One region of the Cohnella hongkongensis genome, then DNA from elsewhere that is predicted to be linked to it. Evidence: riboswitches for the same ligand, from Rfam matches in the RefSeq annotation. Region 1 holds a riboswitch; each other region holds the start of a gene.

Evidence for each region. A riboswitch is a leader RNA that binds a small molecule or an ion and turns the genes downstream of it on or off. The one in region 1 is predicted to bind cyclic di-GMP.
Region 2: linked by a shared signal. The riboswitch ahead of ACFO3S_RS05425 (fibronectin type III domain-containing protein) and the one ahead of ACFO3S_RS08465 (DUF342 domain-containing protein) in region 1 are both predicted to bind cyclic di-GMP.
Region 3: linked by a shared signal. The riboswitch ahead of ACFO3S_RS12900 (transglutaminase-like domain-containing protein) and the one ahead of ACFO3S_RS08465 (DUF342 domain-containing protein) in region 1 are both predicted to bind cyclic di-GMP.

Annotation. Positions count from the first base shown of each region.
Region 1 covers NZ_JBHSEP010000004.1:260,163-264,472, forward strand. Annotated here, with positions in the region: gene ACFO3S_RS08455 (LysR family transcriptional regulator) at 1-630, opposite strand, end outside; gene ACFO3S_RS08460 (branched-chain amino acid aminotransferase) at 754-1,839, shown strand; cyclic di-GMP riboswitch class I at 1,947-2,035, shown strand; gene ACFO3S_RS08465 (DUF342 domain-containing protein) at 2,099-3,964, shown strand; gene ACFO3S_RS08470 (HD-GYP domain-containing protein) at 4,045-4,310, shown strand, end outside.
Region 2 covers NZ_JBHSEP010000002.1:508,352-512,661, forward strand. Annotated here, with positions in the region: gene ACFO3S_RS05425 (fibronectin type III domain-containing protein) at 1-2,491, opposite strand, end outside; cyclic di-GMP riboswitch class I at 2,554-2,652, opposite strand; gene ACFO3S_RS05430 (AraC family transcriptional regulator) at 2,905-3,705, opposite strand; gene ACFO3S_RS05435 (glutaminase domain-containing protein) at 3,803-4,310, shown strand, end outside.
Region 3 covers NZ_JBHSEP010000008.1:87,579-91,888, reverse strand. Annotated here, with positions in the region: gene ACFO3S_RS12905 (collagen binding domain-containing protein) at 1-1,973, shown strand, start outside; cyclic di-GMP riboswitch class I at 2,103-2,190, shown strand; cyclic di-GMP riboswitch class I at 2,225-2,312, shown strand; gene ACFO3S_RS12900 (transglutaminase-like domain-containing protein) at 2,325-3,140, shown strand; gene ACFO3S_RS12895 (class D sortase) at 3,207-3,863, opposite strand; gene ACFO3S_RS12890 (D-alanyl-D-alanine carboxypeptidase family protein) at 4,154-4,310, shown strand, end outside.

The sequences.
Region 1 (4,310 bases):
AAACACCTGATTGTGCATGCCAGTCGTCCTGTCCGTCTTCAGAGTCAGGAACGGGAACTGCGCGAGCTCCTCCAACGTCATCGACGTCTTCCCGGCCGGAAGCCACTGCGCCGGGAGCAGCGCGACGAAAGGATCGGAAGGCAGCGGAAGCATCGAATAGTGTTGGGATTGGAAGTCGGACTGGAACGGAAGTCGGGTGACGATAAATTCGAGCTCCCGGTTCTCAAGCAGCTCCCCGAGCAGGAAGTGATCGCCCTCCTGGATTTTGAAGGTCACCTGAGGATATTTCTCCGTAAATCGGCGGAGAACCGGAGGGAGCAGCGAGACGCACGATACGACCGCGCCGATCGACAGAACGCCCTGTACGCCCTCTCCGAGCTCCTGCACGTAGGTGATCGTATCTTCGAACTGCTTCATCAGCGCGATGGCCCGATCTCTCAGCATCTCCCCGGCCTGGGTTAGCTGAAGCCGCTTGCCGTTGCGATCGAACAGCACGACGCCAAGCTCCTGCTCCATCTGCTTGAGCTGGCGGCTGAGCGGAGGCTGCTCCATGTTCAGCTGCTTGGCCGCCCGGGTAATCTGTCCTTCGTGCGCGATCGCGAGAAAGTAACGAAGCTGCCGCATATCCATGTAAACCGCCTCCATACCTGAAAGGTATACATTACCGACAAAACAGATATTATCAATATACATCCCGCTCTGGTATCATTCAATTATAAAGCGCTCGCATAATAAGGAGGAGAAGAAGCGGACATGGCCCACAACATCGCGGTAGAGCGGACGACCGCCCCCAAGAAGAAACCCGAAGCTTCGTCGCTCGTCTTCGGCAAGCAGTTCACGGATCATATGTTTATCATGGAATATACGGAAGGCCAAGGCTGGCACGATATGAGAATCGTACCTTACCAGCCGATCTCGCTCGATCCGGCCGCCAAAGTGTTTCACTACGGCCAGACCGTCTTCGAGGGCATGAAGGCCTACAAGACGCCGGGGGGATCGGCGCTGCTGTTCCGGCCCTTCAAAAATTTGCAGAGGCTGAACCGCTCCAACGCCCGTCTCAGCATTCCGCCGGTCGACGAGGATCTGGCGATGGCCGCGCTGAAGAAGCTGCTGGAGATCGACGAGGACTGGATTCCGACAGACGAGGGCACTTCGCTGTACATTCGCCCGTTCATCATCTCGACCGAGGCGACGTTGGGCGTATCCCCTTCGGAGAGCTATTATTTCATCATTATTTTGTCCCCGGTAGGCTCTTATTACGCCGAAGGGATTAACCCGGTCACGATCTATGTGGAGTCGGAATACGTCCGCGCGGTGCCGGGCGGCGTCGGCAACGCCAAAACCGGGGGCAACTACGCGGCAGGGCTTAAAGCGCAAGAGGAGGCATCCGGCAAAGGGTATTCGCAGGTGCTGTGGCTGGACGGCGTGCACCGCAAATATATCGAAGAGGTCGGCAGCATGAACGTCTTCTTCAAGATCGCCGGCAAAGTCGTCACCCCCGCGCTGAACGGAAGCATTCTGGACGGAGTAACGCGGGATTCCGTCCTTCAAGTGCTGAAGCATTGGGGGATCGACGTCGAGGAGCGCGCAGTTTCGATCGACGAGCTGGTCGAGGCTTATCGGAAGGGAACGCTGGAGGAAGCGTTCGGCACGGGCACGGCGGCCGTCATCTCTCCGATCGGTGAGTTGAACTGGCGGGGCGACAAGCTGACGTTGAACGGTGGGCGCACCGGACCGCTGTCCGCCCGAGTGTACGACTTCATGACGGGGATCCAGAGGGGAACGGTCGAGGATCCGTTCGGATGGATCGTCCGGCTGGAATCGGCGGTTAATCGATAAATCTCTTGAAATCATTGCGACTATAGACTTATAATTAATAGTGATGCACGACGTAAATAGGCGGAGATGTTCAATTTTACTAGTTAAATATACATCGAGGAGACGCATACAGGAAACGGCAAACCTTTCGAAAGATAGGGACGCAAAGCTATGGGCCTAAAGAACTTCCCAGTTCAACGGCTGCCAGGCCGCCGAATGGAGCGTTAAGGCACTTTCCCATTCGGGAGAGTGTCTTTTTTGTTGTCGCGAGGTGTGAAGCTTGAACAAGCATATTTCCGAATCCGAATTGAGACAGTTGATTCGCCGGCTGGATATCGGCGGCGAAGACGGGGAGGGGGAGCCGGAGACGGCGCCCGCACCGGACGAACGGGAGGAGGGGGGGCGCTCTCCCGGACAGGACGGCACGATTCGGGTTCGCAATCAGCAAATCTATGTGCAGAATCCCGGGCCCGGAGGCGAGTATGCCGTTATCTACCCGATGAGCCCGGTGCGGCTGTTCGTCAACGGCGAGGAAGTGGCCTGGGAAGCCCAAGTGCGGGCCGAGGACAAAATGACGTGGGGCATCGAGGAGCAGCCTCTATTCGAGATTACGATTACCGAGGACAAGCTGCAGGCCCATCTGCGCCTGTTCGCGAAAGAGCGTTATGCGGCCAGACTGGTCGATGCCGGCCCCGACCGGAGAGTGATCGTCCGGGCGGAGGACGACGAGAGCATCGTTCTGAAAACTGTCCAGTTAGCCGACGTGGTGGCGAGGCTCGAGGAGATGTCGATCAAGTCCCGCATCGAATTCGGCGCCATTCAGAGGGAGCTGCTGAACCCGACCTTCGAGCCTGTCGTCGTGGCCAGCGGCAAGCCGTCGGTAGAGGGCGAGGACGCCCGGCTGGAAATTTATTTCGATCAGCAGGTGAGGAGCGAGTTTTTCGAAGCCGACGGAGTGATCGACTTTCGCAACCACCTTCGGATTCCGACCGTCCAGAAGGGCGATCTGATGGCCCGGAAAATTCCGATGGTGGACGGAACCGCCGGGTACGACGTGTTGGGCAACATTACGCTGCCGCAGCCTCCCAAGGATCTGTTTATTCTGACGAAGCCCAGCGTCGAGCTGACCCCGGACGGCCAGGTCATCGCGAGGAAGCAGGGGAGGCCCAGAATAACCGGGGGGAAGATCAAGACGTTCGACGTCTCCACTTCGTACGTCGTCTCGGGCAACGTAGATATTTCGACCGGCAATATCGTGTTTTCCGGAGACGTGATCGTCTGCGGGGACGTCACCGACAACATGATCGTCGAATCGCTCGGCAACGTGTACGTCTACGGTCATGTGTTCAATTCGACGATCACGGCCACTGGCAGCATCAATGTTCGCGGCAATGTCATTTCCAGTCGGCTGTATTCCGGTTACTTCGGCGTCTTGTTCAATCGTCTCTATCATACGTCCAAGCAGCTTTGCGACTGGATAGAGAAGCTGCTCGCGGCGTCCGGGACGCTAGAGGGGGCGCTCGAGGCGAAGCGGCAGCCGGTGCGCTTCGGCCAGATTGTGCAGCTTCTCCTCGAGACGAAGATGAGGGAGATCGTTCCGCTGATCAAGGAGCTGCAGTTCGTCATCACCAACATTCGCAACATCCGGCAGACGGAGTACGAGAAGCTGAAGGAAATTTCCGAAGTGTTCACGATGCCGACGAAGCTGATCGAGACGGCTACCCGCGAGTTCGTCCAGGGATTTCTCGCGCTGCTTCAGGACACTCACGGGGATGTGGCCCGAATGCAGGAGGAGCAAGTGGAGATCAGCATCAACCAATGCCAGGGCAGCGAATTGAAGTCGAACGGAGACATCGTCATTCACCGCGACGGCGTGCTGCTGTGCGAGCTGTATTCCGCCCGGAACATCGTCTTCCTGTCAGAACAGGCGATATGCCGGGGTTCTCGGCTCGACGCCGGCGACAGCATCAAGGCGATGACCGTCGGCGGCCAGACCGGGGCCAACTCGGTGCTGAAAGCAAGGCGAAAGGTTCAGGTGAATAAAATGTATTCCGGGCGAGTCTGCGTCGGAAAGTACTGCAAGGACATTTTCGAGCCGGTCGGGCGCACGGTATTCGATGTTCAGGCCTTGAAGAGGCACATCTAAACGGTCGACCCTAAGCGCAACATAAAGATTAGCATGGTGGGATGAACATGGGTTCGAGTCAACTAAAGGGATATATCGGGATGCGAGTCAATCGCAACATCTACAACGACAGCGGCACGCTGGTCGTTCCCGTCTCGCGGGTGCTGACGGATCGCGATGTCCGGCTGCTGGCCAGACAGGGCGTCGCTCTCAGCGAGCAGGATGTGGAGGCGGTGTCGATCGTTCATCTGATCGATTCGGCGATTTGGGAAGTCCGGGAAATGTTCGAATGCGCGAAGCGGACCGAACGAATTCCGTTCGCCCGCGTTCGCGATAAGCTTGTCCCTCTCATTCTGGAGCTGAGCAA
Region 2 (4,310 bases), on a different contig from region 1:
AGTTGGCATGCAGATATTGCGTGGCCTCAAGGCCTCCAACGATCATGCCGTCGACCTCAATATCGTAGTTATCCGCCCCGGAGACTGCATCCCAACTCACGGCGATGGAAGTATCCGTCGCTACGGTATACAATGCGCCTGTCGCTCCGGGCAGAGTTGACTTAGCCACGATGGCGCTCCACTTTCCGGGCCCGCTGGCATTATGCGCCCGAACTCTAAACGTACGCTGCAAGTTCGGATTCAGATCAAGTTCCGTATAGGAAGTTACATTGCCGTTATCGATAATCGTGTTGTAGGTTTCGATATCATATCTCGAAGCGCCTACCACTTCATCCCATGTTAACGTTAGGGAATTACTTGTGGAATGAATCCTTATATTGGCGGGCACATCCGGTAAAGTCCATACCTCTTGCTGCACGGACCAAGCACCTTTAATATCCCCCCTGACCGCTCTGACCCTATACTTATGCAGAGTGCCCGGTTCCAGCGGTTCATGGGTAAAAGCGGATTGGCTGCCTAGAGAGTGCATAACCCCATCTACCTCTAACTCGTAACTATTCGCATTGAAGGCCGTCGTCCATGCGGCATTCACGACGTTCTCCGTCGCGGTCGCCGTAAGCATCGGCACCGGGAACGGCGACAATTGGCTTTGCGGCACGATCTCCTTCGCGCCGGACGCGCTGGCCCAATTCAAAACGGCTTGAGGCTGCCCCCCTCGATTGGCATATTCGAGACGAATGTCATACTCGATTCCGGCTTCGAGAACAAGCGAACCGGAGTACTTGCCGTTTCCCGTTTCCTCCCATTTGTCGACAAGAAGTACACCGTTCACCCACAGCTTTACCCCGCCGCGAACGTCCATTTCGAACTCGTACATCTCCGTGAAATAAGGCGTAATTTGCCCCGTCCATCTTACCGACATGTTACCGTCGTTCAGTCCGGCGTTGGAGATCGGCAGCTTGTTTCTCAAGTTTACGTTCTCATCTACGATCGTGAATGTCTCGCCGGTTAAATTCGGTTCGGTATAGTACTCTGCGAGCAACCCGTTAATCCTGTAATGCAGCTTTGTTTGACCATTCGCGCTGATGCCGGTGGCGATGGTCGGCTTCTGATTCGCTGTGATGCTGCCGCCGATCGCGACGACGCCTCCGGTTTGAATATTCAAGTGATTATTAACGTGAATATCGTCGCGAATGAATGCATCGCCGATACTGACGTTGATGTTCGCCGTTTGATTATTCGACACCAAGCTACCGATGAGCATTTCTTGCCTGATGGTCATATCTACCTTGGTGTTAATATGCATGTTGTCGACAACAAGAAGTCGGTCAGCCTGCACGTTCAATTGGCCGTTGTTATAGATAAGACTTCCCGCAGCCATATCGCCTGCCGCCCGCACGACGGAATCGTTATTTAAATGAAGTGTGCCCCCGATCCACATATCCCCTTTTCCGGCTGACTGCTGATCCGGCGCATTCAAGCTTAACGTCAAATTCGTATTTGCGTTCAAATTTCCCTTGACCACCAGCGTTCCGTAGACGGTAAGCGTTAAATTCCGGTTCGTATTCAAACCGTCCAAGATAAGAAATACCGGCTTGGACGGCGAGCCGAATGTCGCGGAAGCATCCAGATTCAGATGCCCTGCCTTCATGACGACGTATTCGCTCGAACTTCCAAGAATCGCCGATTCCAGGTCGCTTGCCTTGCAATCCGCGCACGATTTGGCCTGCTGCTCCATCGCAGCAATTCGTTGTTCCATTACGAATATTTGTTCGTTCATATAGTTATCAATAGCCTGACCCAGTTCTTTCACCCTGACGGACGAAATGGCATTGTGTTCATTGCGCTGCGAGCCGGATAAAATTACCTTGTCCCCAGGCACATTATTTAGCTCCGCAGGCAACCCGATATAAGGCAATGACGTTGAACGATTAACCGGAACGATTTTCGTGATCTCTACCGTATGGATGAAAGCCGAAGGGCTGACCGGATCTCCCTTCAGGGTTAATCTGCCATCGTTCAATTGAACGCGCTTCTTCACCTTGTCCAGTCCGCCGGCCGGAAGCACGACGTGATCCCAGAACGCGACATCCTCTACCTGGAGCGTAGTGGTGCTGCCATAAACGGCATGACCTACGCTAATTTCTACCTCGTAGCTGCCAACAGGCAATGCAATTTCCCACTGCCCTCCGGCCTGCATCTCGATAGCTGAATCCAGCAACGAAGAACCATATACGGCCTCGTTGACTGTATAGAGCGTATGATCGAAGTTCCATCCGTAAGTGTATCCGTTCCGTTCTCCGTAAGGTTCGCCGTAATCTGGGAGGTACCCGCCCGCTGCAGGGGCTAGTGGAGATGTGAATTGAATACGGATATCCGGCGATTCGGACGATGCCTGAACTGGAGAATTCCATGATGAAGGTACGATGATTTGCACAAGAAAGACGAAACATAGAACTATAGCCAGCCTGGAAACGATTCGGCCACTCATTACACACTTCCCCTTTTATGGTTAAAATAGGATATTAAAACAAAAAATAAAAGACCAGTAGAGCGGGCAACCCGGCTACCATCGCAATCGGTCTTCCGACCGATGCCTAAGGTCCGTGGCTTTGCGTCCCTGTCTTTCGAACAGGTTTGCCTTTTTCAGTTCAAATGGCCTTGATTAAAAGGGTTATTTAGTCTTCTTAGGTAGATTTACCCTCTCGCTATTTCGACATTTTACACGTTTTTCCTTTTGGTATCTACTCATTATTTCGTAATTTAAGACTAAAGTTATAGAAATTGTGACAAAGCAGTGGCCCAAGCTTGTAACGAGCCTGATCCAGAAGAACGTGGATACACTGAAGATTGCGACTTGGAATGGTAATCTTACAGCCTCCAGGATTCAACAGGAGAGTCCGTTCAGAGCCTCCGCTTGCGAAAATGGTTCGGAGCCATCCCCACCTTCTTCTTGAACAGATTGGAAAAGTAGAACTCGTCCGCGAAGGATAGGTGCGCCGCGACCTCCCGAACGGTCATGCCCGTGCTTCTGAGCAGCTTTTGCGCGAAATCGAGCTTTAATTGAAGATGGTAATGATACGGCGTGACGCCGTACTGGCGCTTGAACAGGCGGATCGTTTGCGATTCCGACTTTCCGACGACCGCCGCGAGCTCGGACAGGGAAACATTCTCCGACACGCGATAATCCAGGTACGTTTTCAGCTTCGCCGCATCCGATCGAATGGCCGGCGCATACAGATGCTCGTTCATTTTAATCAAAAGCTCGTGCACGGCCAACGTGCAGTTGAGCACGGAGTTGTCGCCGCCGGCCTGCGCGTTGCGGACAATCCGCTGCAAATAATCCATGGAGTAGAAGCCCGGGATATGGTAGCAGCCTTCAAGCCCGTACCGGCGGATCAGATCCGTCAGCAGCTCCCCTTTGACGTTGACCCAAATTTTAACCCACGGATCGTCCTTGTCGGAGAAATACAAATGATCCTGTCCCTGGTGCAGGAAATACGTATCCCCCGCCTTCGGATAAAATTCCTTCGAATCGATCTTGACCGTTCCGCGCCCTCTGACAATGTATTCGATGGTGCTCACCGCCGAGCCGGGCCGAACGATCCGGTACGTGCCGTCGCAGAAGGATTTTCCGGCCATTTCGAAGATCAAGCCGTATGCTGTCCCGGCGCCCTCCGGGAAGGCGTAAATTTCTTCTCTCATGCGCATTTTCCTCATTCAATCATCTTTTTTATCTATCCCTTGCCCTCTTCGACGTCAGTATACTATATGTAGATCGCATAGAACAGGAGATGATCGAATGAGCTTCAGACCCTCTGCAGTTCCTCTGATTACCGTTGATCCGTATTTCAGCATTTGGTCTTTCGCCGACTGCCTGTACGACGACCATACCCGTCATTGGACCGGACAGCGCAACGGCATGCTCGGCCTGCTTAAGGTCGACGGCGAGGCGTACCGTTTCATGGGGAAGGTGGAGGCGTTCGGCGAACGCTATTATGCCGAGCCGCAGGCGCTTCCGCAGATCAAGCTGGAGGTCAAGCCGCTGACGACAATCTACACCTTCGCCAACGAGCAGGTGGAATTGACTTTGCGCTTCTTCACGCCGCTTCTTCCCGATCGGCTTGCTCTTCTGTCCCGCCCGGCCTCCTACATCGAATACGATATCGCGATAAAAGACGGGCAGCGGCACGACATTGAGGTGTACTTCGATATCGCCGGCGAATGCAGCGTCAACACGATGGATCAGAAGGTGGTCTTCCGCCGGGGAACGGATTCCGTCTACTGCGGCAACGCGGAGCAGAAGCCGC
Region 3 (4,310 bases), on a different contig from region 1:
TTACAGACAACACATATTCTCTAACATTTAGGGAACCGCTGACGACCGCCTACACTTTGCGTTACAAGTCATATATTACAGCGGACAATGGCCAAGAAATCGGCAATAAAGCCGAATTTGAAGGACAGTCTTCGTCTGCGGTTACGGACAGCGAGATTAAGAAAATCGTTGTTTCCCTAGGAGGAGCGATCGCCGGAGCTTCCACTGGAAAGCAGAAGCTTAAAATTGTCAAGTCGGACGATGAAGGTAACCCGCTTGCCGATGCTCAATTCGAGCTGTGGAACTCCGCTAAAACGGTGCTTCTGGAGACGCTGGTAACGGGTTCGGACGGAACCGCCGAAACGGTTAAAGATTATCGATACAATGATACCAATGGATTGCCATATCTAATTGTAGAGACTGCAGCGCCGAACGGGCATGTTCGGGATTCGCAATTCGCAACCGGTAAAATCGTTAACTTTAAGGGAAATGCTGTTCCGATCGAAATTGAAAACAAGAAAATTCGTCAGGGCTTCCAGCTAATCAAGGTCGATTCCGCGAATACCTCGATTAAATTGGAAGGCGCCGAGTTTAAACTGCTTGATTCGAATGGCAATCAGGTTGGAGATCTGTTGACGACGGATGGCAATGGACAAATTGCTGCGAGGGATTTGGCCCCAGGCACCTACAAGCTGGAGGAAGTGAAGGCTCCGTTGTTCTATTCGTTGGATCCGACGCCGATCCAGTTGGACATTGCGGCCAATCAGACTGAGATTGTCGAACTCGAAGCAAAGAATTCGAAAGGCACGGGCGGCGAGCTTGTGGTCATTAAGGTAAATGCTAAGACGGAAGAAAAATTGAAAGATATTAAGTTTCAACTGAAAGATGCCAATGGCACTGTTGTGGGTGAAGATCGAACGGACGTCAATGGCGTAATTAGGTTTACAGGCTTGGATTATGGAAACTATACGTTGGAGGAAATGGAAGCTGAAGGTTTCGTAATCGAACAAGCCGAGACCGCGATTGTGATTACACAGCCAACGACGATAATCACGATAGAGAACAAGGCGAACGATCGTTCCGTCCGATTGACGAAGTACAATGCGAGCAAAACTCTGGTTCTCGGCGGAGCCGTCTTCGAACTGCAAGAACAGACGACGGCAATGGATCTGGAAGGTAACCCGATCTTCAAGCCAGTTTCCGGCATCGACGCATCCAAGCTGACGACTGATTCGAACGGTCAACTTTTCCTTGAAGATTTGCCGGCGAACAAGTATCGGCTGATCGAGGTGAAAGCTCCTAACGACTATCGTCTGAACGCGGATCCGGTCGAATTCGAGATTACGACGAATCAGACGTCGACGGTTCTGGTAGAAAAAACAAACGAGAGAATTCCGAGCTCGGGCGGCGGAGGTTGGACGCCTCCTCCGGAGACGCCGAAGCCAACGGAGGAGCCTGAGCCTACGGAATCTCCAGAACCTACGGAGTCTCCGAAGCCTACTGAATCTCCAGAGCCTTCCGAAACGCCGGGACCGACGGATCCGACAGATCCGACAGATCCGGAGGAACCGAAGCAGCCGGAAACGAAGATTGAAGAGAAAACGACGAACGACAAGCCGGTGGAAGGAAAAACGGAAGTTCCGGAAGGCGGCAAGGTGAGAGTCGGCGAAGAGCCGGAGCACGGTACGGTCCGCATTACGCCGGACGGCAAATGGGAATACACGCCTGACAAAGACTACAAAGGCAAAGATTCCTTCACCATCGTCATTACCGATTCGGATGGCAACGAACAAGAAATTCTCGTCGAGATCGACGTGGAAGACGTTCCACGCGGCGGGGTATCTGACGAGGAACAAGCTCCGGGCAGCACCAAGACTTTGCCGAAAACCGGCGAGAACAGTTCGCTGCCGCTTCAGCTGGCCGGTGTGGCGCTTATCGCTGCAGGAGCGTTCCTCATGAATCGCAATCGTATTTTCCGTATGAAGAAAAACTAGAGAGATAGAGAAATAGAGAGAAAAAATCAAAGTCGAATTAGAGAAAATAGCGAAAAACCTGCCGATTGACTGGCAGGTTTTTCCTTGCAAATTCGACGAAAATTCGCTATAATTTAATTACAAAAGCAAGCTCGATAACGGCAAACCTGTCGAAAGACAGCGACGCAAAGCTAGAGGGTCTTCCCTTCCGCAGGAAGGATGACAGCCAGCTACCGAAGGACTCGGCTTTTTTTGTTTTATTCGGACAAGCTTCACGATAATGGCAAACCTGTCGAAAGGCAGTGGCGCAAAGCTAGAGGGTCTTCCCTTCCGCAAGAAGGATGACAGCCAGCTACCGAAAGGAGTTTATCCATGTTCAGATATGCTCGACTGCTCTTGTCGGCGCTTGTTCTCTTCGCCGCAATTCCGGCTGTCGCCTATGGAAGCGCGGGAGCGAACAAGGCGACTCTGGACACGTCCCAATTGGACAAGGGGACGATCGGCATTCGGTTGGCGTACAAGCCTTCCGTGAACACGAAAGCGAAAATATCGAAGGGAAGCGCAAGCTATATCTATACGCTGACCCCAGAGGCGAAAGGACAGACGACTTGGCTGCCGCTGCAGATGGGGAACGGGCAATACGAGGTTGCCGTGCTGGAGAACGTATCCGGTACGAAGTACCGCGTCCTTTCCTCGGAGAAGATCGACGTCGCCGTTGCGAGAACGACCGATGTTTATCTGAATTCCACTCAAAATATCGGTTGGAAGGACGCGGAGGAGGCGCTTGCCAAAGCGAAGGAATTGACTCGCAACGCAACCACCGACGAAGAGAAGGCCAAAGCGGTCTACGAATATATCGTTCAAAATGTGAGCTACGATAAGGAACTGGCGCGCAAGGTCACTGCGGACTACTTGCCGGATATAGACGAGACGCTGGCATCGGGACAAGCGATCTGTTACGGGTATGCGACTTTGTACGCGGCAATGCTGCGCAGCGCGGGCATCCCGACCAAGCTGGCGATGGGAACTTCGACGCATGTGGCGGAATACCATGCATGGAACGAAGTCTATCTGAACGGCAAGTGGGTCGTCGTGGACACGACAGTGGACGCAGGCCTTGGCAAAAACAAGAAAAACGCAGCGTTCGCCAAAAAGGGAAGCGACTATACGGCAATCAAATATTATTAGATTTTCAGAAGAAACAGGCCGGAATCGTCATCGATTCCGGCCTGTTTTGCATTGTTGCGGGCGTTCTCAAGCATCCTCTTCGATAAGCTCGGCGTGGACGATGAGCCGATGCGTAGGATTAACGAGCGGGTCGCACGTAATCAAGGTCAGAATCGCTTTGTTTCCGTCCGCGTTCAGTACGGAGAGATCGGTCGGAACGACGACTTTGATGTCCGTCACGCGGTAGGCGATGCTCCTGTCCCTCAGCCGAATATCGATTCGATCTCCGATCTCCATCTCGTCAAGCCGGTTAAACATTCGCCCCTTCGTTCTTGCGCGGTGGGCGGCGACCGCCGCATTGCCGACCTCGCCGAGCGGGGCCGTCTCCGTCATATGAGCGGCGCCGACTTTCATATTTTTCTGCGTCGCTCCCGCCAGAATCGGCAGCTTCAGATCGATTTTGTCAATCTGAATGATGGCGATCGTCTTGTCGTCCATAGGCACCGATTCTTCATCGGGCGCATTGGACTCGACGGGTCCTTCGATTCCTCGATCGAGCACTTCGGAAAGCTGAACGAATTCCTGCTGCAAGGCGTATGAGCGCGTCGGATCGACGGTAGACAACGACCTTTCCATTTCGCTTAGCAGCCGCTTCTGCTCCCGGTCATCGACATATTCGCGGACGAAGGGGAAGGCGACCAGAATAAGCCCGGCGGCGATCAAAGCGTAGGCTATTTTTTTCATTCACGTCCTCCTGGCGTTGCAAGTGCTTTATCGTTAAGCTTGCGCGTTCTAACAGGGAGATGCCCCCGACTATAAAATCATAAATGATCCGGCTGAACAAAAACTGTACAGCGTATCCGAATCAGTTAACTCTCGGCGGAGAACGGGCTGACCGGATGGAATATATTTCTTCCCCGAAGGACAGACTAAGGGGAAGAAATCATAGGCCGACAAACGGCCTTCAGGAGGGGGAGCCACTTTTGGCTTGTAAAGAGACACGAACACCGTCCAACAAACGGCCTTACGCCTGGCTGCTTGCCGGGCTCTTGACGGCTGCCTTGATCGCGCCGCCCGCGGCTGCGGCCAAGGAGCCGTCGGTCCAGCCGCCGGCCACGGATCTGGCCGCCAGCGCCAAATCCGCGATTCTGATGGATGCGGACAGCGGCACGGTCATCTACGAGAAAAACA